Regions from separate parts of the Desulfosporosinus sp. BICA1-9 genome, predicted to be linked through region 1. Evidence: riboswitches for the same ligand, from Rfam matches in the RefSeq annotation. Region 1 holds a riboswitch; each other region holds the start of a gene.
What was found. A riboswitch is a leader RNA that binds a small molecule or an ion and turns the genes downstream of it on or off. The one in region 1 is predicted to bind cobalamin.

Region 1 (7,306 bases):
GCGACTGCCACATCCATGACCTGGGCTTTTTTGGACCCTATTGTGCAGGCTGGGATTTGAGACAGCTCCTTTTGGACGGATTCGGAGGAGTACCTGGCAAGGTGGAAAGCGGTCCAGCCAAACATTTACGATCGTTTCTTGGGCAAATCGTAAATTCTACCTTTACAACCCAAGGGGAAACTGCCGGAGCACAGGCTTGGTCAAGCTTTGACACTTTTTGTGCGCCGTTTATTAGGAAGGACCAATTGACATTTACTCAAGTCAAACAGTGTTTGCAAGAATTTGTTTTCAACATCAATGTTCCAACCCGGGTTGGATTTCAGTGTCCCTTTTCTAACCTTACATTTGACATCAAGGTGCCTTCCACGTTGAGAGATGAGCAGGTCATTATTGGCGGAACCTATACTGAGGCTAAACATGGAGATTTTCAGGAAGAGCTGGATATGTTCAACTTGGCTTTCTGCGAAGTGATGCTGGAAGGAGATTCTAAGGGAAGAGTGTTTACCTTCCCAATTCCAACCCTAAATATTACTAAAGACTTTGATTGGGAGAGTCCTGTAGCGGATGCCTTTATGAGAATTACTTGTAAGTATGGAATTCCTTATTTCGCGAATTATGTAAACTCTGATCTGTCTCCCGAAGATGCAGTATCTATGTGTTGTAGGTTAAGGCTGGATACCGGCGAACTTAGAAAAAGAGGTGGGGGGTTGTTTGGAAGCAATCCTCTCACAGGATCGATTGGTGTATTCACCATTAACCTACCCAGATTAGCCTATCTGTCCCAGACAAAACAGGAATTTATGGAACGTCTGAAACAAATGGCTGAAATCGGGCGCACGGCCTTGGAAATTAAGCGTAAAATTATTGAGCAGCAGTCCGAAAAGGGACTGTATCCCTATTCATGTTATTATTTGAGACATTCTAAGGAGCGGACTGGGCACTATTGGCACAATCATTTCAGTACGATTGGTATTGTCGGCATGAATGAGGCCTTACTCAATTTCATGGGAAAAGGGATTGAAACGGAAGAAGGTCGCGAGTTTTCGGTGCGTGTCATGAACTATTTGAGGGAGCTGCTGGTTAAATTTCAACAGGAGACAGGAAACGTCTACAATTTAGAGGCGACACCTGCAGAAGGAACCTCCTACCGTCTGGCCATGTTGGATACTAAAAGGTATGACTCAATTATTACTGCTGGCGATGAGGTTCCTTATTATTCAAACTCAACCCAACTTCCGGTAGGTTATACGGATGATATTTTTGAGGTTTTAGAGCTACAGGACGAATTGCAGTCTCTTTACACAGGAGGGACGGTCCAGCACCTCTATCTCGGCGAAGCGGTTGAAGATATTGAGGTTTGCAAGCGGCTCATTCAAAAAATATTTAGCAAACACAAAATCCCCTATATCTCGATTACTCCAACCTTCAGTATCTGCGACTCTCACGGATACATCAGCGGGGAACATTTCAGTTGCCCTGAGTGTGGTGCTGAAACCGAAGTGTGGTCCAGAGTGACAGGATACCTTAGACCGGTCAAGAACTATAATCTTGGCAAGAAAGAAGAGTACACTCAGAGAAAAAAATTCATGATGCCAGAGGTGGTAGCGTGAATATTGCAGGATTTGTGAAGACGTCATTTGTGGATTATCCAGGGAAGATAGCGTCTGTGGTTTTTACCCAGGGCTGCAATTTAAGATGTGGTTATTGTCACAACGTCAGCCTACTAGACACTAACGACACTTCAAACGCTATTCTGCCTGAAGAAATTTTCGAATGGCTTTCTAAAAGAAAAGGAATGATCGATGCAGTGGTTGTAAGCGGAGGAGAACCGACGTTGCAAAAGAATCTTCACGTTTTTATCGAAGAATTGAAAGCAATGAGTTTGCTCGTAAAGCTTGACACAAACGGAACAAATCCAGATAGTTTGAGAGCGTTGATTGATGATAAGCTGCTGGATTTTATCGCCATGGACTTAAAGGCTCCGCTCAGCAAATATGAGCATATTACAGGGACAAGCCAGTTGGAGTTATCGTCAATTCGGGAAAGTATGGAAATCATTAAAAATAGTGGACTTGAGCATGAGTTCAGAACAACACTTTGCCCTGAACTTGAAGCAGATGATATACCGAGCATTATTTTAGATTTTGAAATAGCTGCAAACTATGTGGTGCAGAGCTGCAGAAGCACGGATCTGAAAAAAGTATCAAGGAACAAGCAGGATTTGAAGAGATTAACTCATTGGACTGAAAAGAATTTGCCTCTCTCTTTTCGAGGGTTTTGAAGTCGATTAAGAAATGAGGTTCTTTTATTTTTCGAAGGAGGAATTGAGTCAATATTATCACTCACCCACCCCCATCCTTGATATGACTATGTCAGATAGGGGATAGAAATACCCAGTGAATACATCAGTTAGTTTGACAATCAGTGCTAATAATTGTAAATTTATGTACTGAAAGGGTTTACAAGAATTTAGAATTAAGGTTATAATGAAAACAATTCAATATTAGGTAATGAGTGATTTTTTTCTAAGGAAAAGAATTTAAAAGGGAAGTCAGTTAAAATCTGACGCGGTCTCGCCACTGTCATAGGGAGTTGCCTCACAAAGTGTCACTGGATTTTATCTGGGAAGACGTGGGGTAATGATGAACTAAAGCCAGGAAACCTGCTCATTTCAGATCAACACAGGAACCTACGGAAGATAGGGGAGGTGTCGTTTATGTCGGGAAGTCAGCGTATATTATCCGGCTAACCGGAGTCACTATATCCCTTTACAGGTATTCTGTAGAGGCTTTTTTTGTTTCTCTTGAAGGAGGCCTGACGGGTGAGAGACCGAGAGAAGAATAAGGAGATGGAAGAGCACAGGCAAGCGTTGCTTGATGCGCGAGGGGAAATCTTGGGGAGGTATAATTCGGAAAAGGAGCAGAGGATTCAGTGGCTAGTGAAGTTTATTGATATTGAAGATGAACTCGAAGAATTATCCCGACGGCAAAGCCAATGGGTGAACTTATTGACGATTGAGTAAAATCGAATAACATTGGAATTCAGGTATCGGAGTATGAGTGCTTCGGTTAAAAAGGAAGCAGGTGTAATTCCTGCACGGTCCCGCCGCTGTGATGGGGAGATGTTTCGTAAAGGCCACTGGTTTAGTCTGGGAAGGTGCGAAACATTGATGATCCAGAGTCAGAAGACCTGCCTGTATTTTAGACACCAACGACTCTACGAGCGATAGGGGAAGTTGTTAAAGTGCTGGCATCAATCTATGATTATCAGTATTTTTAGCCTCTTGACCAATCGGTTAAGAGGCTTTTTGATGTTCAAAGTGACCAAGGGGATATGTTAGATAGGTATATAGAGGGGAAGAATAGAAATGAAAAGAGAATTTCAAAAATTATATTCATGGCTACTGATAGTTGTAATGACGATTTCCATGTTGGTTATGCAAATGCCTTTGGCTAAACCGGTTTATGCGGCATTAGATCAGAACAGTACTATAATGCCTGTGACAGCTGTTTTTGACAAGAATTCTGCTCATCAAGCCGATGTGCAAATAACGACGACTCTTAATGGTAATAATTTAATCAGTATAACCAATGGTGGAACTCCGCTGACGGTAGGGAACGACTATACAGTAACAACCGGCAGTAGTATTACCATTGGTAAAGGATATTTGGCCCAACAGGCGATAGGAACAACCACTCTGAATTTTATTTTCAGTGCAGGCAATCCTCAGGCTTTGCAGATAACTGTTTCTGACTCTACACCGGCTTTAACAAAAGTGCTTAACTATTATCAAAGCAAAAATTATAGTAATGCCACTACCTGGTGGGATATGGCAGGACTCTGGGGCGCCGGGAATACACAAAAAACCAGTTGGGACACCAGTCAAACCAGTCTTTATGGAAATATTTTGGGAACACTGGCCAAGGGGGGAGATCCGAGCAATACTCTCAACGGACGTAACCTCTTGTCTGAACTAAAGGCGACGCAGAATAGTAGTACAGGTGCTTTCCCCGGTTCCTATGGTCTAACTTCAGGCGACCAAATCTGGGCTATGGTAGCTCTGGATGCTGCTAAAACAGAATATGACCAAGAAAAAGCGGTCTTAAATTTATTGACGTATCAAAATTCGGATGGCGCTTTTTTCTACTCGACTGATTACAACACCAGTGATCCTGACCAAACGGGGATGGCCCTGCTGGCTCTGGCCAATCATCAAACGCTGACTGGTGTTACAGATTCTATTGTTAAAGCCAAGGCTTATCTTAAGGGGATACAAGAGAATACAGGAGGATTTGCTTCCTGGGGAATCGATAATCCTAACAGTGTTGCTACTGTAATTTCGGGTTTAGTAGCTATCGGTGAAGATCCCGTAGCGGATGGCTGGAAAAAGAATGGGAAAACTATGCTGGATGATCTGCTCAGGTTTCAGTTAGACGACGGGTCATTTTACTCTCCCTATAGTCCAGGAGTAACCGATGATATGGCAACGTATCAGTCCTTGATTGCGTTGGGGGATATAAATGCCCATGAATCGGTCTGGCAGAGGCTGCAAGAAAGCAGTCCTCAAGAAACAAGTGACAGTACAATCACGCCAGTGACGGCTGTTTTTGACAAAAAGACTGCGAATCAAGCCGATGTGCCAATAACAATGACTCTTAACGGAAATACTTTAAACAGTATAACCAATGGCGAGACTACGCTGACGGCAGGGAGCGACTATACGGTTGCGAACGACGGCAGTACTGTAACCATTGGTAAAAACTACCTTGCCAACCAGGCGACAGGAACAACAACACTGAATTTCATTTTCAGTGCCGGCAATTCTCAGGCTTTGCAGATCACGATTTCTGATACTACTTCGTCTTCTACGCAGCAGCCTGCCCAAAGTAATATTACTTTAGAGGTTGTCGGAAAGAACGGACAAACTATTCTCTCATCAGCTACTATGTCATTAGTAAGTGGGGATACGGCTTATTCCGTTCTGATAAGGGAGCTAGGTCAGGGTCAGGTGACGGTTACCGGATCAGGTTCTTCCTTTTATGTCAGCGGGATCAATGGGCTAAATGCAGGGGATGATGGTGCTACAAGCGGTTGGATGTATTCAATAAATGGTGTTTATCCAAGTGTAGGTGCTGCTTCAATTTCTTTAAAAAATGGTGATGTAGTGGCATGGCGCTATACAACCAATCTGGGCAAAGACGTAGGTGACAGCAGTACAGGAACTACAACCGTTACTAGCCCTGCCACCCCGGCTGCTTCAACCGGCTCAACCGGCCTAAGTAACCAAGAAGTATTAGCAGGATTGAATAATGCCACGGCACAGCAGAAGTCCGATGCTAGACTGCTAGACACCACTCCCTCTGTCAGTCCGACGGCTACTGAACAGGTGGCACTGAAGACCGTGGACGGAGTTCAACTAATCATACCTACGGGAGCACTAAGTAATCAGAGTGCGCCGGTTAACTTCACAGTTGAAATCGGCAACGTGATGACTCCACCTAAGGCCGATACAGGTGCCATAGTAATCGATCCTCTTAAGTACCAGCGCCAGTTTGGCATTAAAAACCCTTCAGGAACGGTTCAGGAAGAGCCTATTCAGTTTAATGCTCCCGTTAACATTAGTTTCCCTATCGCGTTAGGAGATCTTCCCAGCGGGATCACGAGCCAACAACTGGCCATCTATTGGTGGGATACGGTCAAAACTGATTGGGTTAAATTGGGTGGCGTTTATAACCCGGTCACCAAGACCCTGTCCGTGCCGACGTATCACTTCTCCACGTTTGCAGTAATGGCAGATGGCTCTAGTGTTCCTAAGCGTTTAGCCGGTCTTGACCGGTTCCATACAGCCAACACGGTAGCAACACAGGGCTGGAAAGCCGGAGCAGACAATGTGGTATTGGTTAACGCCTACGCATTTTTCGATGCCCTAGCTGCGGTTCCCCTAGCCTTTAAGCTCAACGCTCCCATCCTGTTAACGGAGAAAGAAACGCTTACCCCGTCGACACTGGAAGAAATACAGAAGCTAGCACCGAAAAAAATTACCTTAATAGGAGGTACAGCCGTCATTTCCCAGGCTATTCAAGCTGAGCTGGAAAAAGTCTACGGAGCGGACAATGTGCTGCGCTACGGTGGGCCGGACAGTTATAGCACGGCTGCTGTTATTGCCACTGCCTTGGGTACGACAGGGAAGGCGATCATTGCCAACGGTGGTGAAAATAGCTATGCCGATGCTCTCGCTGTATCCAGTTATGCTGCCTACAAGGGAATTCCTATTCTTTTCACAGAAAGAACGGTTCTCCCAGCAGCCACAGTTCAGGCTCTGACTGCGCAAAAAGTCACCTCCACAATTGTGGTGGGCGGCAGTTACGTCATACCGGAAGAAATCACTCAGAGTTTACCGGGAGTGGTACGCTACGCTGGAAGCGACCATTATTCGACAGCAACCGCCATCGCTCAGGGGTTAAGTCTTAATACGAACCGGGTGTATGTAGTGACAGGTCTAAATTTTGCTGATGCCTTAACCGCTGGGAATTTGGCTGCGCATTCTTTTTCCCCGGTTATTATGGTGGATACTACCATACCGGAAGCCGCTTCAAGTTTCCTAACCGTCCACAAAGACACAATCTCCGACCTGGTCATTGTTGGAGGAGAAGGGATTATCAGCACGGATCAAGAAAACCAGCTGCGAACGATCGTTACGAACCCAGTCCAGTCCCAGGTAGGCGTTTCAACACGCCAGCAGGTGAATGAAACAATCAAAAGTTTGGCAGGCTGGGAAAAGGCCTATATCCAAGCCGCCTTCACTCAAAAGGCTTCGGGTGAAATCCTTGATCCCACGGTCTATAATTGGCCCACTGTCGGACTGGGGCGTCTGGAACGCTACGACGGCTTGTCTTATTATCTGGCAGAAAACGAGAAGTACCTTGCCCAAGATTGGAACTCCGTCACACGGAAAGTGACTAACTTGGCCAGAATAAGCTTGGCTGTAGGAGCTGCCAAAGGAGATCCTCGCAATTTCGGTGGTAAGGACTTGATTGCTGAGATAGCTAACTATTCTGATGTTGAAGCACAGGGCATCAATGGACCGATTTTTGCCCTGATTGCCCTGAACAGCAGTGATTACGATTTACCGTCGACGGCTCTATGGACGCCGGAAAAATTGCTAAAAATCATTTTAAACAAGCAGCTAACGGATGGCGGATTTTCCCTGGACGGAGCCGGGGATAGTGATCCAGATATTACGGCGATGGCTCTTCAGGCCTTAGCCCCTTACTACACAGACAGCCATCCGGAAGTGCAGGCGGTT
Region 2 (7,306 bases), on a different contig from region 1:
ACTTAACTTAAATCAAAGGATCGCCGAACAGACCATAAGCGGCGTCCCATACTATATCTATACCGACGGAGATGGCACCAAACATTATTTCAAATATGACTCATGAAGAAATAAAGTAATATCTAAATCAAACTTAAACTTATTACTACGAACAACTAACGTTCAGAGCGTTAGTTGTTTTTTTCTAAAAAACAAGAGAAAGGACTGAAAGAATCAAAAGATCGTAGAAAGATGGAAAAACATCCAAACGTCCAATGATGCCGGTAAACTTGATGACTATTAACAGTACAACCTGGAAATATCCAAACCAAGAAAGACTATGATTATTCCGGTACAGGGTTAACATTAACAAATAGCAAAACCTACAATTATGCAGATGCCAACTGGAAAGATAAACTCACCAGCTATGACGGTAAAGCGATAACCTATGATGCTATAGGTAATCCCCTGACCTATGACGGCTGGACCTATACCTGGGAAGCGGGAAGACAGCTTGCTACCATGAGTAAGGGAACAACCAATCTTTCGTTTAAGTATAATGATTCGGGGATAAGGACTCAAAAGACCGTTAACGGAGTTACGACAAACTATTACTTGAATGGTGATAAAGTAACCCTAGAGGATAACGGTACGGATAAGATATATTATAGTTATGATGCTGCCGGAAACCTAGTGAGCATGAACTTAAACGGCACAGAGTACTATTATATTCGAAATGCACAAGGGGATATTATTGGGCTGTTTGACAGTGCAGGAACACAGGTTGTTGGATATACCTATGATTCCTGGGGTAAGCTGATTTCGACAGATGGAAGTCTAAAGGACACGGTAGGAGCTAAGAATCCGTATCTGTACAGAGGGTATAGGTCTGATAGTGAGACTGGATTGTATTATCTGCAGAGTAGATATTATAGTCCCGAGTGGGGAAGGTTTATTAATGCGGATGCTGAGGGCGGAAAAGTAGGACAGCTATTAACTCATAATGTGTTTGCGTATTGCATGAATAATCCTGTAAACATGTCTGATCCAAATGGCAATGTTGCTTAGTGGATTATTGGTGGAGTAATAGGAGCAATTGCAGGCGCAGCATACTCATATACTACAACTGGTTCTCTAGATAGGAGATATGTTGGAGGGGAATGTTGCAGCTGGTGAAGTTGGCAAACTTTTAAGTCATAACGTATTTGCATACTGCATGAATAATCCTTTTATATGGCTGATGAGAGTGATAATTGGCCGAGCTGGAATTCTATCAACGCGGCACTGAAGGTTGTTGCAGCAGTTGGATCGTAGTCGTAGCAGTGGTAGTAACATGTGCTTCGTTTGGAACCACGGCACCGCTAACGGCTATAGCTGCAGCGGCTGCAATCGGTATACTTGTTTTACACCAAGCTATAGCGGCATGGGAGAAATCAAGTGATGATCCACGTGTGAGAGAAGAGTACTATTCGAGACGCAAGGCAGTATTAGATGAAAAGGCGGCTGTAAGGGAAGCGGAACTCAGATTGAAGGAAGGGATTGAGCGGGGATTAGCAGAAGGTAAAGCAATAGGTAAAGAAGAGGGTAAAGCAGAAGTTGCTAGGAACCTGATAGACCTTGGAGTCGAGATCTCAAAGATTGCTAAAGCAACAGGTTTATCCGAAGAAGATATTAGATTACTGAAGAATTAGAGTAAAATAACGCGGGGAAAAAACGAGGGGACAGGTGCGTTGTTTCCGAAACAACGCACCTGTCCCTCTGTTTTCCCTCGATTATCTTTAGTCTGATTAATCTTCGATAATTCGTCCGTCTGTTGATATTGTGACGACATTCCATGGTATCATTTTTCCGCTGCTCGACAAGGCCTTCTTTACAGCTTGAACTAAACCGCCACAGCAGGGTACTTCCATTCTTAAGACCGAGACGCTTTTTATTTCATGTTGTTTTAAAATCGCTGTCAGTTTCTCAGAATAATCGGTATCATCCAGTTTGGGGCAGGCAATCAGGGTGATCTTATTGCGCATAAACTTTTCGTGAATATTGGGGTAGGCGAAGGCAGTGCAGTCAGCGGCAATCAGCAAATGTGCGTTATTGAGGTAAGGTGCAGTTACTGGTATTAATTTCAACTGGCAGGGCCACTGTCCAAGTCGGGAGTGTGAGTTTTCAGCAGAATGAACTGGTATGTCTTCAAGTTGTCTTTTGTCCAGCACTTTTGCTTGGGTACCGGGGCAACCACAGGGAAGGGAGGCTACAAGCTGTGGCTTGTTTTTCTCCATATGCTTTTTGACAGCTTCTTCGTCATAGACGACAGTTTCTCTCTCTTCAAGCACGATAGCTCCAGTCGGGCACTCAGGTAGACAGTCACCAAGACCGTCACAATAGCTTTCAGAAACAAGCCGGGCTTTACCGTCAATCAGTTGTAAAGCACCTTCATGACAAGCAGTGACACAAAGGCCGCAACCGTTACACTTTTCTTCATCTATTTTTATAATATTTCTTAACATTGTCATAACCCCTTTCGAATGATTGTTTTTACAGGTTCATTATATTACAATGAAAGAATTAAATCGGTATCTGAGGATACAAAAATGAGTAGGGGTGTGTGATGTTTGAAAAATACTTGGATAAAGTTTCGCAAGTAAGCCTTTTTCAAGGAATTGAAAGAGATGCCATTTTAGCTATGTTAAATTGTTTGAAGCCTAAAGTTTGCAGCTATAAAAGAAGTGATTATATTGTGACGGGCGGAGATCCCTATGAAAGCGTTGGAATAGTTCTCAAGGGTACAGCGACGGTCAGTAAAGAAAATGCCGCAGGAAACAGGATTGTTATGACACTTTTAAAGCAAGGGGATATTTTTGGTGAGTTAGTCGCCTTTTCCAGCCAAATGATCTGGCCAGCAACTGTTCAGGCCCATGAAGCTTGTGAGGTTCTTTTCCTACCGAGAGGAAAAATTGTTGGCGAGTGTGACAAGATGTGTTCATGGCACAGAATTCTGATCCAGAACTTTTTAAAGATAATTTCCGAAAGAGCCATGATGTTGAACAAGAAGGTTGAATATCTGACGATCAAAAGTATGCGCGGGAAAATCTGCACATATTTATTGGAGCAATATAAAAAGACAGGCGACAAAAACATAATTCTGCCCTTAAATCGAAATGAACTCTCGGATTTTCTAAATGTGTCTCGTCCATCCATGTCCAGAGAAATGCGTAAAATGAAGGATGAAGGAGTTATTGATTTTCATTTGACTGAATTCGAAATTTTAGATTTAGAAGCCTTAAAGTATATGAGTGATTTATAGTGGATAATAAATCTCATTTGTATCAAAATATATTGTAATGCATTAAACAATATGAAGGAGATACAATTGTGAATGTTGATGTGATAGGTGTTCCAATTGATTTGGGAGCAAATAGAAGAGGCGTTGATATGGGCCCAAGTGCCATAAGATACGGCGGCTTGAAAAAAGCCATAACTAACCTTAACATAGGTTATAAGGATATCGGCAACATTGATGTGCCTATTCCTGAAAGCTATGATGATTTTGTAGATGAGAGTTTCAAGAACGAAGAAGAAATAGGCTATGTTAACAAAAGCTTAGCTTCCTTAGTCAGGAAGAGTCTTTTAGAAGGGAATTTGCCGATAATTCTCGGTGGCGATCATAGTATTGCAGTTGGGAGTATTCTGGGCACTCAGAGTGTATTAGAGAATATTGGTGTGCTTTGGATAGATGCCCATGGGGATTTCAATACCAGAGAAACTACGTTGTCAGGTAACTTGCATGGAATGTCCTTAGCTGCATCAGCAGGTTTTGGGGCATTGGAAATGACGGGATTTAAACCTAAGGATGTTAACTACGTAAACCCGAAAAAAGTTGTCTTAATAGGCGCAAGGGATATTGATAATGAGGAAGCTATATTAATCAAAGAATCGGGTATTACAGTATTTACAATGTCTGATATTGACGAGTATGGGATGAAAGAGGTTATGGTTAGAGCTTTAGAAATCGTAGCCGCAGATACTGAAGGCTTTCATGTTAGTTTTGACTTGGATGTCATGAATCCTAATGAAGCTCCTGGGGTAGGAACTCCTGTAAACGGAGGTCTTACATTTAGAGAAGCTCATCTAGCAGCGGAAATGATCTCTAATAGTAAGAAATTGCGTTCTTTAGAAGTCGTTGAATTAAATCCTATTCTTGATCATATGAATCAAACAGGCAAATTAGCTGTCTCGCTTATTTGTTCAATGATCGGAAAAAGAATACTTGGGTGAACACTATTTTTTAAGAAGGTATTTTGAAAAAGAGGAATTTAGTATATACTTATAGAATATCTCATTATCAGTCGATTGGACTATTCATAAATTTAATAGCGTTATGCTTAAGGTTCCTTTGTAATAAAGGATCTAAAAGGGGAAGTCGGTGAAAGTCCGACGCGGTCCCGCCACTGTAAACAAGGAGTTCTCTTCGAAATCCTACGCTCAAATGCTGGGACAGAGATGAGAATGATGATCTGAAGCCAGGAAACCTGCCTTAAGTAGCATCACAAACCTACGAGCGATAGGAGATGTGTGTGTTTATTTAGGGTAAACCATACGAGCCGCTCAGGCTCGTTTTTTTATTACCCACAACACAAGGGAAGAAGGTTTTTCATGTTACAAGTAATCGGTATCGGCCCTGGAAGGCCGGAATGGTTGCCCCCTGCAATTACTGAACTTGTAAAGAACTGCGAAATTCTAATCGGAGGGTCTAGGGCTCTAAAACTCTTTCCTGATTTCACAGGGCGCCAGTACTCCCTATCCGGTGACCTAGCTAGCAGTATAGAAGTGATCAGAAGCGCACTTCTAGAAGAGAACGTTGTTGGAGTTCTCGTCTCAGGCGACCCAGGGTTTTTCAGTTTTTTACCTAGACTTAAGAAGGAGTTTCCGGAGGAAATAATCGACGTCTATCCTGGGATCAGTTCTCTTCAATTCGCTTTTGCAAGAGCCGGGCTTCCTTGGCAAGAGGCCATCTTTGCAAGTGTTCATGGTCGAGAATTGTCTGTACTTCCTCAGGTAATTACTCGTCCCACAGCGGTTCTAACCGGTGGAGAAAATACGCCTCAGAAAATCGCGCAACTCTATATGGAGCGTGGCAATAACCCTCTTATTTCAGTCGGTAATGCCCTTGCTTATCCAGAGGAATTTTGGTCAACAATGGACGCAGAGCATTTGGCTCAGGAAAAAACCATGTTAAAGAATGCTATCGTTATCCTCTATCCAAATACTATTCAAGATTCTCAGCACTCCCCTAAACAGGGTGTAGGTTGCAGGCTTGGAATTCCAGACGAAGAGTTTCTGCGCGGAAAGGTTCCCATGACCAAGGCGGAAATTCGGGTTCAAGTACTCGCCAAAGCCCAAATTTCGAAATATGATCAGGTCGTGGATATTGGAGCGGGTACGGGGAGTATTAGTATCGAAGCAGCCGGCCTCGCTTCTGAAGGTGTAGTATACGCAATTGAGCATAATTCAGAGGCTCAAGCACTTATTCTTGCTAATCAACTCAAGTTTGGAGTTTCAAATCTTCGTCTGATTCCTGGTGCTGCGCCAGATGTTTTCGGGGAACTTCCCCCAGTCGATGTCTGTATTATTGGTGGCAGTAATGGACGTTTATCAGAAATCTTAAATACGGTTCCCCTTGTTGAAGGGGGAAGAATCGTGATCACAGCAGTGACCATCGAAACAGTGGCTCAAGGATTGAAACTGCTTACAGACTTTAACTATCAGGATATCGATACCGTCTCTATTCAAGCAGTCCGATGGAAAGCAGTACAAACTCTGCATATGGCCCAAGCTTTGAATCCAATCTTTATAATTTCAGCACGAAAAGGGGAAGCATCATGAATACAACCTGGGGAAAATTCTATGGAGTCGGGGTCGGTCCCGGTGATCCTCGGCTCTTGACTTTGCAAGCCGTTGATGTCCTACAATCAGTGGATTTGGTAGCTATCCCCAAATCCAAGCTCGATCGAGAAAGTGTGGCCTGGGATATTGCCAAAATTCATTGTCCAACTAATGTCCGACTTGTCGAACTCGAAATGCCTATGACTTCGGATCAGCAGGTTTTAACAAAGGCTTGGCAAGATGGAGCACAAACCCTCCTAGTTGAACTGAAACAGGGTAAATCCGTTGCCTTTATCACGCTGGGAGATCCTTCCCTTTATAGTACTTACAGCTACCTACTTAACATCCTTCAGGAGGAATTACCACAGGAATGTGTTATCACAGTGCCAGGCATTACGGCTATGTCCGCGGCGGCAGCCAAGATTAACTTGCCTCTTGCTACTGGGGATGAGCCTCTTCTAATCTTGCCAAGTACCGAAGATGTTGGAGAATTTCTTAATTTCCCCAATTTAGTCTTAATGAAAGTCTCCCGCAGGCTTCCTGAGATTTTAACGCTTCTGAAAGAGCGCGAGAGAAAAGCGGTCTTGTTAACTCGCCTTGGACAATCCGGAGAGAAAATCCGCTGGGAACCTAAACCAGAGGATTTCACTGCCGACAAAATCGATTATCTTAGTTTGTTACTCGTGAAAAAAGACTTATTGGGGAGGGGAAACAGTGAGCCAGAAAAGAACTAAGGGTAAAGTTATCTTCGTCGGTGCTGGTCCAGGGGATCCTGAGCTGATCACGATCAAAGGCTCTCGGGCGCTGGAAAGAGCGGATCGCGTGATTTATGCCGGGTCTTTAGTTAACCCGGAATTACTTGGCATTTGTCGTCCCGGTACCCCGTTTCATGATAGCGCCCACCTTACACTGGAAGAAGTGGTCGCTCTAATGTTCAAGGGAACCCAAAGCGGAGAAACCATCGTCCGACTCCATACAGGAGATCCCAGTATGTATGGAGCTATAAAGGAACAATTTGAACATTTAGATAAACAGGAAATACCGTATTCTGTTATTCCGGGGGTCAGTTCGGTGTTTGCAGCAGCCGCAGCAGTTAAACGGGAATTTACACTGCCGGAAATTAGCCAGACCTTGATACTCACCCGCTTAGCCGGACGCACTCCCGTTCCAGAACGTGAAGCACTTGCCAAATTAGCGCAACATCAAGCCAGTATGGCGATTTTCTTAAGTGTTCAGGATATGGGATCCGTCGTCCAAGCCTTATTGGAGGGTGGTTATCCGGCCTCCACCCCTATTGCTGTGGTCGCAAAAGCAAGTTGGCCGGATGAAGAGGTTCTGCTGGGAACCTTAGAAACCATCGTGGAAAAAGTTAAAGATGCAGGAATTCGTAAACAGGCTCAAATTCTTGTCGGGGACTTCTTAGATCCGGCCAAGGGGTACGCCCGTT
Region 3 (7,306 bases), on a different contig from region 1:
ATTTGTACTTATGCTAGACCATAATTATACATCACTATCGTTACTTATATCAAAGGAAAATTTCTATTTTCCCTTCATCTATTTCCCCTTTGTTTATCCAATCGTAAGACTCCCACTTCTACAAGTGGGAGTGATCCCCCCGGCTCCGCTTCGGTGGGGGTAGAGTCCGACTTCGCCGCTAAGAGTTCCTTTTGGGACGTGCGGCTTCGGCGAAACCCTCCACTGGAGGCTTTCGTTACCGAAGACTCGATGTTCAACTTTAGTTGAACGAGTTCACTGGCCCTTTTCACTTGGCATACCTTGCAAAACCTTTAGAACTGCCTCGTCCTCTTCTGTGCCGATAATATGCTTCATCATATACTCAAAACCTGCCGGTCGAATTGGTTTCTCCTCTCTTAAGGATTCCAAATCAAATTCACCGATCTGCTCAGTGTCTTGGTCAGGTACCTTGACCTCAAATAAAGCCTCTAATGAAAACGTTTCCGTTCTTTCAAGCTCATCGTCCGGCGAATCCGCCTGAATTTCCTGATCATTCACCTTAGAAGTTTCCTCATCTTCGGGTAAATTGCTTGCAGAGTTTTGATTTTCCTTCACTAATAGCTCTTCTACGCAGTTTCCTAATAGTACTTGTCTCAAAATCGCTTTAATAAAGGAACTTCGCTCCTCTGGTTCAATCTGCTGTATAGCTAACCAGAGGTCCGTCTCAGCTTCATCAAAAAACAGCGGAATAAAGGCAGGCTGAGCATTAATCATACTGGTGGGTTCGATTTCTTCGTTATATTATTCACCAGTGTCGTAGCCATAATCCGAAATCCTGTGGCATTACCAAATTGTGGATCGTCAATCAGAAGCTTATTTTCTAATTGGATATGCTCATAGACCATTTCTCCGACCTTTCCAGCAACTAAGACGGTATGCAGTTTACCAAGCATAGGTTTTAAGGCCTTTTTCACTTCCCGGGAGATATCAGTTCCTAACTGAGCAAGCATGTTCTTCATGATCGGATTAAGATTAATCGAGCCGTTATTCCAAGGATACAATCCCCCGTTCACTCGGAAAATTTTATCTAATTCCTTATCATCCGTCTCAATTGGGTTTTCGTGATTTGCGGTCAATTCCTTCAGTTTATCGGCCACTCCAATATACGCCCACTTTAAGCCCTTTTCAATACTAAAAGAATTGGGTGGATCAAGCATTACGCCATCATAAAAAGTGGCAATATCTGTCGTGCGAAAACCTGGATCGATGACCACCACATACCCGCTAAATAGCTTGGCGCTCGTCGGCATCCCATATTCATTAAGCGTTTCCTTAATAAAGACTCCATAACTTTGGGGAAGCACTCGAGAACGCAAGATGTTCAGTTGCCGTGTCAACCCTTTCATGGGACCTGAATGAAAGGTTACCGAAAAAGACCCCTTTAATTCAGCTTCATACTTGTCCTTTAAACTAGCATAATACTTAACGGGCACGCCAGTTCCAAGATAAACATTCGCTTTAGGAGTTTTTTGGGCTAGGGCTAAAGCCACTACCAGTAACGCTGTTGCTTCTTCATCCGAAGATTTGTCTTCATCCCAGCAATAATGAGCTTCGTTTGGATTCAAGCTTTCCGCCAAACTTCCCATGAAGTAATGCCGTTCCACACCCGTCGAATTATTCTTAACCATGACATCCAAGGTAGAAATCTGAGTTTCTAAGTCAGATCCTTTACTAATCAGGGAATTACCTAAGGTTGAGAAAATCCGCTCATTCCCTTTACAAATTACAGCTGGAAATAATACTTTTGCATCTCCAGTATCCAGTTTAATCGCTCCAAATCCCGGATCTGCTCCAGCCACGAGAATATCACTATCTAACACACGTGTTCCTCCTCGATTACAATCAATTATGGACAAACTAATAACACACAACAACTTCTACTGCTATATCTATTATTATATACGAAGCTAACACGCTTGTAAAAATGGGTTATTAATATTCTTCTAAATATTAAAATAGTAACCAACTCTAGACTTGAGATTAGAAAAGGGTTGTGGTATGCTAAAAGAAAAAATTGCTCGATTTTAGGTGCCCTTTGGGGAGAATAGGGAAGTTCGGTTCAAAACCGACGCGGACCCACCACTGTATTCGATGAGCTTTGTAGACCACTGGCACTTTGCTGGGAAGGTAACAAATTAAAGCGATGATTCGATAGCCAGGAGACCTGCCTAAAATGTTTAAGTCTTTCCACATCGTGGAAAGCGGCGGTGATGACGGTAAAGTCCCGACCACAGATTTATTTGTGGTCGGGATTTTCTATTTTTCAACAACTATATTAAGGAGGAGTTTTAATGAACAATTTGTCAGAAGCACAACTCTATGCCCAACTCGAAGCTCTAACTGCGAACATCTCAGAACTTGACGAGGATTCTATGGCTAAGGTCCAAGCACGCTTGGATATCCTGACCAAACCACAAGGCAGCCTTGGTCAATTAGAACAGATAGCCAAGCAACTTGGAGGTATCCAACGAACCTCTAATCCTCAAATCAATAAGAAAGCAGTCCTCTTGATGGCTGGAGATCATGGCATCGCAGCTGAAGGAGTCAGTGCCTTTCCCCAAGAAGTTACCCCTCAAATGGTGTATAATATCATAAATGGTGGCGCAGCCATCAATGTACTGGCTCGCCAAGCTAATGCCGAGGTTTTTTGTACAGATGTCGGTGTTGCCTTCCCCTTAGAAGGAAACCTTATTCACAAACGGGTTGCTAATGGAACCCAGAACATGGCCAAGGGCCCAGCAATGACCCGTCACGAAGCACTTCAAGCTCTACTGGTCGGTGCTGAAGTTGCCGCGGAAAAGATCCGCGCAGGATATAACCTCTTTGCTACAGGTGACCTGGGAATTGGCAATACTACCCCTAGCTCCGCAATCGTTGCCCTCTTTACCAATTCCCCCCTTGAGGATGTTGTTGGACGAGGAACTGGGATTGATGATGCCGGCTTAATTAAGAAACGCCAAGCCATTCAAACGGCCTTTGACGTCAATCAACCTAATGCAGACGACGCTTTAGATGTTCTAAGCAAAGTTGGCGGCTTAGAAATTGCTGCGATTGCTGGTTCAATCCTTCAAGCGGCAGCTAGCCGTGTTCCGATTGTCATTGACGGGTTTATCTCAACGGCTGGAGCACTTGTTGCCGCGAAAATCGCCCCGAAATGCACAGCCTTCATGATTCCCTCCCACGGTTCAGTCGAACCTGGTCACCGTAAGGCCTTAGCAAGCCTAGGCCTTGATCCACTAATTAACCTAAATATGAGACTGGGAGAAGGAACGGGAGCGGTCCTAACCTTTCACTTAGTCGAAGCTGCACTTCATATTCTTAAGGAAATGGCAACTTTCGGAGATGCTGGAGTCAGCGAAGCGAATTAGACACAAGGATATCTTGCATAGATAAACAGAGCCTAGTCTAGCTTAATCTAGCACTATAACAGAGGAGCGGTGAATGTTATGTCTCAATTTACACTGATTACAGGCGGTGCACGGAGCGGAAAGAGTAGTTTTGCAGAACTTCTGGCCGCTTCGGCAAAGCTTCCGGTCACATACATTGCCACCGCCCAAATCTGGGACGAAGAAATGGCCCACCGCGTTAAAAAACATCAAAACCAACGCCCGGCCACTTGGCAGCTCATTGAGGAACCGCTGAACATTCGAGAGACTCTTTGTCAACTCAAAGACGATGACGGAGTCATTCTACTTGATTGTGTCACACTCTGGCTTACTAATCTTCTCTTAGCCGAACAAACTAGACAAGCTGAACGAGTTACCCTTTCTGGTCATGAAGAAGATAACTTCGTACTAGACTCAACCAAACGAGATAAGATGTTCCCCGACATCGAACCAACAATCCTAGCTACTGTTCAAGAGGTTGCCTTACTTGCCCAAGAGATCAAACCTCAAGTCCTCTTTGTCACCAACGAAGTCGGCCAGGGCATTGTCCCTGAGAATCCTTTGGCTCGGGCATACCGTGATTTAGCTGGACGCAGCAATCAAATACTTGCCCGCTGTGCAGATCATGTCTATCTGGTCGTGGCAGGTTACCCCTTGGAACTTAAACACTCTGGCGGGCAGCTCCTTGCTTCCCTGCACAAGGAGTGATCTGAGATGCGCGGATTCCTCATAGCCTTTACCTTTTTTACTCGAATTCCTTTACCGATCCCTAAGAATGTTTCTTCAGAAGAATTCCTGCGCAGTTATAAATATTATCCCTTCGTAGGACTAGTCTTAGGTCTTATCCTCTGGCTGCTGGCGAAAGTCTTGTTGCCCTATTATCCTCCTTTAGTCCTCGGGGCTCTCATCTTGGTTGCAGAGTTAGTGCTCACCGGAGGAATCCATCTTGACGGATTCATGGATAGTATGGATGGTTTATTATCCGCTCGTAGCCCGGAAAAAATCTTAGATATCATGAAAGACAGTCGAGTTGGAGCCCATGCCTCAATGGCTCTCGTGGGCTTGTTGCTCTTGAAATTCACCTTCCTGGCCAACCTGACCGTTCCGATGTTACCGATCCTCATCGTCATGCCGATGCTCTCTCGCTGGGTCTTTCAGATTGGGATGATCGGATTTCCCTATGCCCGCTCCCAGGGGCTAGGCAAAGGGTTTCACGAAGCAACCCAGTGGATTCCATTCCTACTCAGCGGAGTGGTGGTCTGCGGAATTTCCTATTACCTGCTCGGCTTTGCTGGGCCGATCGCCTTTGGAGTTAGCGCCTTAGTCATATTTTTAATGGCTTCTAGAATTTCCTCCTTACTAGGAGGGCTGACAGGTGATCTCTACGGGGCTTTTATCGAACTTTCGGAAGTTATCTGTTTAGTTATCGCTTTTCCTTTTATAAAGTAGGCAGAGTGAGCTTCAATATATTTTAAAGCGGAAGGGTAATGAACTATCAATACCCTTCCGTTTTAAATATAGTTTTAAATATAGTTTTAAATATAGTTTTAATATTAGTCCATAAATGTACAATAAGGAATTTTTAGAGTACACTAGAGATAATAGGCACTGCTAATTTTTTAGTATCGCTAGAGAGGGAGAACCATGACAGACTTTATCCTCTTATTTTCATTTTATGCATTTGCCGGCTGGGTAATGGAAACAATCTACCGTACAATAACACAAGGTCGGGTTGTCAATCCCGGATTTTTAGTTGGCCCGTTCCTCCCGATCTATGGCTTCTTTACCACTTTGGTGATCTGGTCCTCTGGACTGTTATCTCAACTCGCTTGGGAATGGCAGTTTCTTAGTTTTGTGTTTTTGAGCACCTTGCTGGAATATGTCGCAGGATGGTTTTTCGAGCGCTTCTTTCGCCTGCAGCTTTGGGATTATCATACAACCCCGTTTAATCTTCATGGGCGCATCGCTCTCCAGTTCTCCCTTCTTTGGGGGATTTTAGGGCTGGCATTTCATCTCGTCATACACCCAGCCGTTCAAATTCAAATGTTGCGCATTACACCAACTGGCCGTTCTATCTTAGCTATTATCTTGACAGCCTATGTTATTTGGGATATTATCCGATCCATCCTCTTACTACGTCGTCTTGAACACTTTGTCTCGATGTTTCAGGAGCAATATGAACGTCTGGAACTCACGCTATTTCACTCAGCTTGCTCTCCGTATCAAAGATTTCTTCATGCTTATCCGAAAATGCGCCATACTTTAAGCGAAAAGATGGCTTTGCTATATGCTAAGCAGGAAGCTCTCGAACACTTTTTAAGCCTTCAACGGCAGAAATTCTCCAACCCAAGTAGAGAAAACGACCCCCACTCACTTGACTAGGAAGGTGAACCAATTTTGGATTTATCAGAGCACGTCGAGGACATTCTGAACCACGAAGAGTATCAACAATTGGCACGTTTTACCCATCATCGTCCTTTTACTACCTTAGAGCACTCTCTTCGTGTTGCGCAGATAGCCTATAACTGGTCACTACGCCTTGAAAGCAAGCTCAAATTGGACACACATGCTATTACTCGCGGCGCCCTACTCCATGACTTTTTCCTGTACGACTGGCATGAGCCAAGACCAGACCGATCCCGGTGGCATGGTTTTCGCCACCCTCGCATTGCCTGCCAGAACGCGGAACGATGCTTTCAGCTCAGTGAGAAGGAAAAAGACATTATTTTGAGTCATATGTGGCCACTTACCCCGCGCTTACCTAAAACCCGAGAGGCTTTTCTGGTCATGGTTGCCGATAAGATGGCCTCGATCCAGGAATTTCGCTTAAAGTTCAAACGTGATCTTCCGCCTTCTGAACGATACACGTCTCTTCGCCTTATTAAACACAAGTCATAAATAAATCGAACGTTATACTATTAACTTTAGCCTGTTCATCCCAAAGAAAAGAGCCTTTCACCGCTAAATTCGGAGTGAAAAGCTCTTTTCTTTAAGTTTTAGATACTTTTTTATCATCAGTTATTTTTTTAAATGCATTTTCTGTCACAATATGCCCCTTACCATTTTGCTTGCCAAGATAAAGCCGATGATCTGAAAGCTTATAAAGAGATTCATAGTCCGTAGATTCTGTAGGAAATTCTGCAACTCCTATGCTTATACCCAAACCATAGCTTTCTAAATCCAAGTTACTCTTTAAGCGCTGCATGATATTCATTGCATCTTGGCTTAACTTAAGATCCGTTAAAATGACCGCAAACTCATCTCCACCTGTGCGAGCGACAATATCTTCTTGTCGAACGGACTTCTGGAGATTATGTGCTACATGGCTTAAGGCCATATCACCCATGGGGTGACCTTTTGTATCATTTAAATTCTTAAATCCGTCTAAATCAAGAAGCAGAAAAAGGAACGTTGAACCACGTCTGAGTGTTCCCGCCATTTCTCCTAGGATCCTTTGCTCAAACCCTTGGCGATTCATGATTCCAGTTAGGCGGTCCGTCGTCGCCAGACGCTCAAGTTCCTTTCTTTGCCGAATAGCCTCTAATGCCATGCTTAACATCCGTACAAATGCGTACAGGATCTCTTGGGTATGTGCAATGTCTCGTGTCCTAGAATCAAATAGCCAAAGTTCCCCAACGACTCCACGATAGGTTTTAATAGGCTGAATAAGGATTATTTCCACAGGATATGGAATCTTATTATGTTCGTCTTCTTCAAGTATTCGCAGGGTAGGTGCCTCATTCGGTATGTATCCAAGCGGAAAATGGGTTCTTTTATCTTTTTGGATCCATTCTTGCCAAACATCCTCAGACTGTTTAAGTCGGCCAAAGGGAGAATGTATTTTCCATTCCCCATCGGTTTCCATATGAAAGAACCCTGCC
Region 4 (7,306 bases), on a different contig from region 1:
GGACCGCTGATGGATGGAATGAAGGTGGTTGGAGAATTATTTGGAGAAGGCAAAATGTTTCTCCCGCAGGTTGTAAAAAGCGCAAGAGTTATGAAAAAGGCTGTAGGCTTTTTATTACCATACATTGAGGCAGAGAAGAAGAGTAGTGAAAGTAGCAGTGCAGGAAAAGTGGTCGTTGCAACGGTTAAGGGTGATGTCCATGATATAGGCAAAAACATCGTTTCAGTCATTCTGTCTTGCAATAATTTTGAAGTTATTGATCTTGGAGTAATGGCATCTTGCGAAGTAATCCTCCAAACAGCAAAAAAAGAAAATGCAGATATCATAGCCCTGAGTGGACTTATTACTCCCTCATTAGATGAGATGTCTAATGTGGCGGAGGAAATGGAACGGCAAGGGTTTAATATTCCCCTGATGATTGGTGGAGCAACAACTTCTAAGACTCACACATCCTTAAAGATTGCACCTAAATATTCAAAGGGAGTCGTGTATAGCGTTGACGCTTCAAAAGCCGTAGAAGCTGCTAAAAAGCTGGTCGATAAGAATGAAAGAGATAGGTATTTAGCCCAAATTGAGGAGGAATACCAAAATCTAAGAGAAAGCTACGGGAAAATTGAAAGAAAGCTTGTGCCACTGGAAGAAGCTAGAGAAAAGAAATTTAAAATAGATTGGAATAAGGAAAGTATAAGCGTTCCAAACTTAATTGGAACTAAACATTTGAAAAATTTCCCCATCAGCGAGATTAGAAACTATATTGATTGGTCTTATTTCTTTGTAGCTTGGGGTATGGGCATGGTGTATCCCAAAATTATGGAAGATCCTAAATATAGTGAAGAAGCTAAAAAGCTTTTTGATGATGCCAATGAAATGTTAGATTTACTAGAGAGGGAAGACATACTTACAGCAAATGCTGTTTTGGGTATTTTTCCTGCTAACTCTTTAGGAGATGACCTTGAAATGTACCATAATGGAAGTGTTACAACCTTCAATATGTTAAGGCAACAAACGATTTCCAAGGATAATGTCTATAGATGCCTTGCGGATTATATAGTCCCTAAGGATAGTGGAAAAACTGATTATTTAGGCGGATTTATTGTAACGGCAGGCGTTGGTGCTAAGGAATATGCCGAGAACCTTAAAGAACAAGGCAATGACTACGGAGCAATTATGGTAAAACTTCTTGCTGATAGGTTAGCAGAAGCCTTCGCGGGGTTATTACATCTTCAGGTAAGAAAGGATTATTGGGGATACGCTCCAGATGAAAATCTAGAGCTTAAATCTTTATTAAAAGGGTCATTTAGGGGAATAAGACCTGCCTTTGGATACCCTTGTCTTAGGGATCATGCTGAAAAAACAAAACTTTTTCAGCTTTTAGAGGGAGAAAGTAATACGGGTATAACTTTAACAGAACATTATATGATGGATCCTGTTGCTAGTGTGTGCGGTCTGTACTTCAGCTCTCAAGATGCAAAATATTTTGATATCCACAGAAGTGATAAGGTTCAAGTGGATGATTACGCAAAGCGAAACAATAAAGAGCTTAAAGAGATTGAGAAGATGTTAATTACAATCTTGGCGTATAAATAAAAAATGCTTGGTGTGATTTTTTGAGCTGACAGGGCTTACAAAAATTTAAAGTTAAGGTTATAATGAAAACAATTCAATATTAGGTAATGAGTGATTCTTTTCTAAGGGAAAGAATTTAAAAGGGAAGTCAGTAAAATCTGACGCGGTCTCGCCACTGTAATAGGGAGTTGCCTCACAAAATGTCACTGGATTTTATCTGGGAAGACGTGGGGCTATGATGAACTAAAGCCAGGAAACCTGCTCATTACGGATCAACACAGGAGCCTACGGAAGATAGGGGAGGTGTCGTTTATGTCGGGAAGTCAGCGTATTTTATCCGGCTAGCGGAGTCACTATATCCCTTTACAGGTATTCTGTAGAGGTTTTTTTGTTTTTCTTGAAGGAGGCCTGACTGGTGAGACATCGAGAGCAAAATCAGGAGATGGAAAAGCACAGGCAAGCGTTGCTTGATGCGCGAGGAGAAATCTTGGGGAAGTATAATTCGGAAAAGGAGCAGAGGATTCAGTGGCTAGTGAAGTTTATAGATATTGAAGACGAACTCGAAGAATTATCCCGTCGGCAAAACCAATGGGCTATAAAAGTAAAATTGAACTAATATAGAAAATTCAGGTATCGGAGCATGTGTGCTTCGGTTTAAAAAGGAAGCAGGTGCAATTCCTGCACGGTCCCGCCGCTGTGATGGGGAGATGTTTCGTTAAGGTCACTGGTTTAGTCTGGGAAGGTGCGAAACATTGATGATCCAGAGTCAGAAGACCTGCCTGTATTTTATACACCAACTACTCTACGAGCGATAGGGGGAGGTGTTAAAAGTGCTGGCATCAATATATGATTATCAGTATTTTTAGCCTTTTGACCAATCGGTTGAGAGGCTTTTTAATGTTCAAAGTAACCGAGGGGATATTTTAGTTAGAGGTATGGAGAAGGGGAAGAATAGAAATGAAAAGAAAATTTCGAAAGTTTTATTTAGGGCTGTTGATAGCTGTAATGATGCTTTCCATACTGGTTATGCAAATTCCTTTGGCTAAACCGGCTTATGCGGCAACAGATTCGAACAGTACTATAGCGCCTGTAACGGCTGTTTTTGACAAGAACCCGTCTAAGCAGGCCGATATATCTGTAACAATGGCTGTTTACGGAAACGACATCTTAAACAGTATAGCCAATGGAGAGACTACGCTGACGGCAGGGAGCGACTTGTAGTAGCGGGAAATAAAATTCAAAATATTCTTTTACTGGCGTTTACTTAAGCCTTGGTTATGTAGCTACATATACTAGATTACTTCGAACAAATGTTATTGAAATAATGAACCTTAATTATATGAAAGCAGCCAAAGCAAAAGGGTTGAGTGATAATGAGCCATCAAGGAAAGAGATATCCTCACAATGCATCAACTGTTTTATAAGAGTATAGAAAGCGGGTATGCCGGAAAATACCGTGACATAGATGTGCTCATCAGCGGTTCATATATACTGGTGCTGGCTCACCGACTGTCTACCATCATGGTGGCCGATAGGCTGGTTGGGATGGATCACGGAAAAATCATGCAAATTGGCAGACACGAACAACTGATTACGCAGGAAGGCTTCTACAGGGAACTGGTTTCTTCACAGTTTGAGCAGAAAAAGATATGAGCTGCGATTTATCTGCAGCGTAAGTATGGGAGGGAGCATTGTACCTTGCTGAGATTTATTATAAAACGAGCGTTCAGTCTTATTCTGATTCTACTCGCAATTTCTATTATTACATTTACGCTGACCCATCTTTCGGCAGGAGATGCGGCTTCGATCATTGCGCGAGACAACGGGGGACAGCAGACAGAAGAAGCAGTAAAAATTATTCGGACGGAACTGGGGCTGGATCAACCGCTCACCGTACAATATGGAAATTGGCTCAAAAGCGTGCTCAAAGGGGATCTTGGAACTTCGTATAAATCCAAACGGCCGATTCTTGATGAACTTATAGTGCGGTTTCCCGCTACGCTGAAACTTGCCCTTTGTGCCATGGCACTGCTATTGCTAATCGCGTTGCCGCTGGGCATCTTGTCTGCGATGTATCCCGAATCTTGGTTGGATCGACTGGGAAGGAATTTTTCGTTTTTAAGCGTATCGATGCCATCTTTTTGGCTGGGGTTGCTGCTTCTGTATATATTTGGCGCTCGTCTCAAATGGATACCGGTAGTGGGCAACAGTTCTTCGAATACAATCATACTGCCGGCAGTTACGCTGGCATTGGGCCATGTAGGACCGTATATCCGCCTGCTTCGAACCAGTATGCTCGATGTTCTGGGAAAGGAATATATCAAAGCACTTCGGGCGAAAGGCTTGCTTGAGCGCTACGTCATCGGCAAGCATGCGCTGAAAAATGCCATACTGCCCATCATCACACAGATGGGTATGGCATTTGGGGGGCTGCTGGGAGGATCATTCATTGTGGAATCCATATTTTCATGGCAGGGATTAGGTAAATATGCGCTCGATTCCATTGGATATAAGGATTTACCGGCGATTCAGGGATATGTGCTGATGATGGCGGTCGTAATAGTGGGCATTAATTTGCTAGTCGACATTCTTTATGTGTATATTGATCCGCGTATTAAATTGAATTGACTATATGTCGAAAGGAGAGTGATGCCGTGAAGAAGGAATTCTGTTGCTCTATGCAAAGAATGCCGCCTCGTTTTTTAAAAAAGCTGTTGCATGACAAAAGGGCGATTGTGGGAATCTGTCTGGTGGCAATGATCTGTACGATTGCTCTTCTCGCCCCCTTCATTGCTCCGACCGATCCGGTTGAGATACACATGAAAAACAAGTTGCAATCGCCGAGCAAAACCAACTGGCTGGGAACGGACAATCTTGGCCGCTGCATCGCATCAAGGATTATTTGGGGAACGCGATCATCGTTGCTGTATGCTGTGATTGTGCTGGGCATGATGTTGCTCATCAGCATCCCCCTGGGATTATTGGCTGGATACGCAGGAGGGATAATTGATACGGCCATTATGCGGTTTACCGACATTTGCATGGCCTTTCCCAGTTCGATTCTCGCATTGGCGGTAACGGGAATACTCGGTGCGAGCGTCAAAAACCTCATTATTGCCATGGCGTGTGTCTGGTGGAGCGGGTATGCAAGACTAATTCGCGGCATTGTTTTGCAAATCAAGGAACAGGATTTTGTGCTGGCGGCGCAAGCGGCAGGATGTTCAAAGCGGCGCATTGTGTTTCATCATGTTTTAAGAAACGCACTATCGCCAATTATCGTATTGGCAACGCTGGAGGTTGGTACGATTATTCTTGCCATAGCGGGATTCTCGTTCATTGGGCTTGGGGCACAGCCACCGGCACCGGAGTGGGGCGTCATGCTCAGCGACAGCAGGCAATATATTCAAACGCAGCCACAACTGATGATTTATCCGGGTGCGGCAATTATGGTGACGGTTATGGCGTTCAATCTATTGGGAGAGGGACTGAAAGATGCGCTGGAGAGATGAAGCTGAGAAAATGCTTTTAAATAGTAGGCAACAAGATGTCGTCCTAAGCGTAAAGAACCTTAAGGTGGAATTTAGGCTGCCTGGGAATGTCATTCAGGCGGTGAATGGAATTAGTTTTGAGGTGCGCCGTGGCAGAATTACAGCGCTGGTGGGAGAAAGCGGTTGCGGTAAATCCGTTACGGCCATGTCCATTATGGGCTTGCTGGAGTGCAAGGGAAGCATTATCGATGGTGAGATATTGGTAAGTGGACAGGACGTCCGCGGGTTATCCGCAAAACAACGGCACAGCTATTGCGGTGTTCAGGTGGGCGTTGTTTTTCAAGATCCCGTAAACTCGTTGGATCCCCTTTTCTCAATCGGTGATCTTGTCTCAGAAACAATACGCGCGCACCGCAACATAACCAGACGTGAAGCAAGGGCACAGTCTGTGGAACTGCTTAGACGTATGCACTTGCCCGATCCCGAGGGGATAATGAATAAATATCCTTTTCAATTGAGTGGTGGCATGTGCCAAAGGGTCATGATTGCGATTGCCATGGCAATGCACCCCCCGTTGTTAATCGCGGATGAACCGACAACGGCACTCGATGTGACTATCCAGGCGCAGATTTTAGACCAGATTTGCACCATGAGCAGAGAGACTCAGACAGGCGTTTTATTCATAACACACGATCTGGGTGTAGTAGCGGAAATTGCAGATGACATCTATATCATGAAAGAGGGTATGATTGTGGAGGCGGGTACTGTGTTGGATGTGTTCCATTGCGCGCAGCACGATTATACCAAACAGCTTTTGAATGCAATTTTGTAGAGTGTGAAGGTGTACCGTGACGATTTTATTAGAAACTACCGGATTAAGCAAATGCTTTTATACCTCGAAAGCATTTTGGGGCAAAAAAACACCGCTCTATGCCGTGGATGGTGTGGATTTGAGCCTTGAAAAGGGACAATCACTAGGGTTGATTGGAGAGAGCGGTTGTGGCAAAAGCACACTGGGTAAGCTGGTAACGGGCTTGGAAACACCGACCAGCGGAAGCATCTGCTTTGATGGGCAGGAGATATCCAATTTGAGATTTAATCAAATGCAGCCGATTCGGCGGAATATTCAAATGATTTTTCAAAACAGCTCGTCGATTTTCGACCCTCATTACACCATCGGTGCGACAATCTGCGAGACCATCCGAAATTATCAAAAGTTACCCGCCAAACAGTATTTGCAGCAAGCTGAGGAGATTCTGACGAAGGTGGGCTTGGATGGTTCATACATTCATCGCTATCCCTATGAACTGAGCGGAGGGCAACGGCAGCGTGCCAACATCGCACGGGCGTTGGTGCTGCACCCAAGCTTTGTGGTGTGTGATGAACCAGTTTCCAGCCTAGATTTTTCAATTCGAAGACAAATTTTAGATCTGCTCAATGAGTTGAGGGAAAGCTTTGGATTGACATATTTGTTTATCTCTCATGATCTTTCTACGGTCAAGTATGTGTGCAGTCAGATTGCGATTATGTATCTTGGCAAAGTGGTGGAATGGATTCAAACCACTGACCATTTCGAACAACGGATTTGCCATCCTTATACGAGTGCCTTGTTCGATTCTATTCCAGTAACAGACCCGAGCAAGCGGAAAAGCCGGAGAAACAGTCTCAATGGAGAGGCGTCGCTGCAGACGGCATACAGCCGGGGATGCCGGTTTTTTGAACGCTGTATGCATAGCAAGGAACGCTGCCGGGCTAAAGAACCGAAGCTTATACAAGTGGAAGAAGGGCATTGGGTGGCTTGCCACAGAATGCTTGGAATACATTGATAACCAGTTTAATTTCGGGTAAAGACCTGATTAAATTATATTCTTTAAGGAGGGGAAATCTGGCAAAGAAAACCGTGGGTAAGCAATTAAAGTATGAGCAAAGATGGAAAGGAATGGTTATAACAATGAAAAACACGAAGCAGGCAACAAAATTCTGCGCAATAATCATGGTCATGATGATGATTATGATGACTGGATGCACAGCTCAAAGCACCGCATCGAAGGCGAAATCTACAACCACGTCAAAACAGGCCACGAGTGAAAAAAATGTTACGGTTGCAATTTCCGGCGGCAGCACTCTCTTGAATCTAGACACTACTATTGCAAAAGGAGATATGTTGCCGTATGAGCTGATGTATGAGCCACTGGTCAAGTACGGCAAAGATGGGGCGTTCGAACCAGCGTTGGCAGAAAAATGGGAAATTA

Region 2: another riboswitch for cobalamin. It lies ahead of JL57_RS32025 (bifunctional cobalt-precorrin-7 (C(5))-methyltransferase/cobalt-precorrin-6B (C(15))-methyltransferase); the one in region 1 lies ahead of JL57_RS16120 (hypothetical protein).
Region 3: another riboswitch for cobalamin. It lies ahead of cobT (nicotinate-nucleotide--dimethylbenzimidazole phosphoribosyltransferase); the one in region 1 lies ahead of JL57_RS16120 (hypothetical protein).
Region 4: another riboswitch for cobalamin. It lies ahead of JL57_RS26480 (X2-like carbohydrate binding domain-containing protein); the one in region 1 lies ahead of JL57_RS16120 (hypothetical protein).

The regions. Positions count from the first base shown of each region.
Region 1 covers NZ_JUEE01000135.1:15,126-22,431, reverse strand. Annotated here, with positions in the region: partial or broken gene JL57_RS16130 (ribonucleoside triphosphate reductase) at 1-1,610, shown strand, start outside; gene JL57_RS16125 (anaerobic ribonucleoside-triphosphate reductase activating protein) at 1,607-2,281, shown strand; cobalamin riboswitch at 2,496-2,685, shown strand; gene JL57_RS16120 (hypothetical protein) at 2,822-3,022, shown strand; cobalamin riboswitch at 3,027-3,212, shown strand; gene JL57_RS34640 (X2-like carbohydrate binding domain-containing protein) at 3,368-7,306, shown strand, end outside.
Region 2 covers NZ_JUEE01000258.1:9,685-16,990, reverse strand. Annotated here, with positions in the region: gene JL57_RS32055 (DNRLRE domain-containing protein) at 1-106, shown strand, start outside; gene JL57_RS32050 (RHS repeat-associated core domain-containing protein) at 502-1,047, shown strand; partial or broken gene JL57_RS32045 (Rpn family recombination-promoting nuclease/putative transposase) at 1,380-1,670, shown strand; gene JL57_RS32040 (ATP-binding protein) at 1,767-2,483, opposite strand; gene JL57_RS32035 (Crp/Fnr family transcriptional regulator) at 2,585-3,280, shown strand; gene rocF (arginase) at 3,349-4,251, shown strand; cobalamin riboswitch at 4,345-4,528, shown strand; gene JL57_RS32025 (bifunctional cobalt-precorrin-7 (C(5))-methyltransferase/cobalt-precorrin-6B (C(15))-methyltransferase) at 4,630-5,859, shown strand; gene cobI (precorrin-2 C(20)-methyltransferase) at 5,856-6,593, shown strand; gene cobM (precorrin-4 C(11)-methyltransferase) at 6,574-7,306, shown strand, end outside.
Region 3 covers NZ_JUEE01000126.1:3,267-10,572, reverse strand. Annotated here, with positions in the region: gene JL57_RS15025 (hypothetical protein) at 274-753, opposite strand; gene JL57_RS15020 (ParM/StbA family protein) at 750-1,859, opposite strand; cobalamin riboswitch at 2,049-2,226, shown strand; gene cobT (nicotinate-nucleotide--dimethylbenzimidazole phosphoribosyltransferase) at 2,331-3,407, shown strand; gene cobU (bifunctional adenosylcobinamide kinase/adenosylcobinamide-phosphate guanylyltransferase) at 3,486-4,133, shown strand; gene cobS (adenosylcobinamide-GDP ribazoletransferase) at 4,140-4,874, shown strand; gene JL57_RS15000 (putative ABC transporter permease) at 5,070-5,807, shown strand; gene JL57_RS14995 (HD domain-containing protein) at 5,823-6,323, shown strand; gene JL57_RS14990 (diguanylate cyclase) at 6,415-7,306, opposite strand, start outside.
Region 4 covers NZ_JUEE01000213.1:22,246-29,551, reverse strand. Annotated here, with positions in the region: gene metH (methionine synthase) at 1-1,587, shown strand, start outside; cobalamin riboswitch at 1,659-1,847, shown strand; gene JL57_RS26485 (hypothetical protein) at 1,982-2,182, shown strand; cobalamin riboswitch at 2,178-2,364, shown strand; gene JL57_RS26480 (X2-like carbohydrate binding domain-containing protein) at 2,524-2,787, shown strand; gene JL57_RS26475 (hypothetical protein) at 2,971-3,219, shown strand; gene nikB (nickel ABC transporter permease) at 3,265-4,194, shown strand; gene nikC (nickel ABC transporter permease subunit NikC) at 4,221-5,075, shown strand; gene JL57_RS26460 (ABC transporter ATP-binding protein) at 5,059-5,886, shown strand; gene JL57_RS26455 (ABC transporter ATP-binding protein) at 6,005-6,880, shown strand; gene JL57_RS26450 (nickel ABC transporter substrate-binding protein) at 6,844-7,306, shown strand, end outside.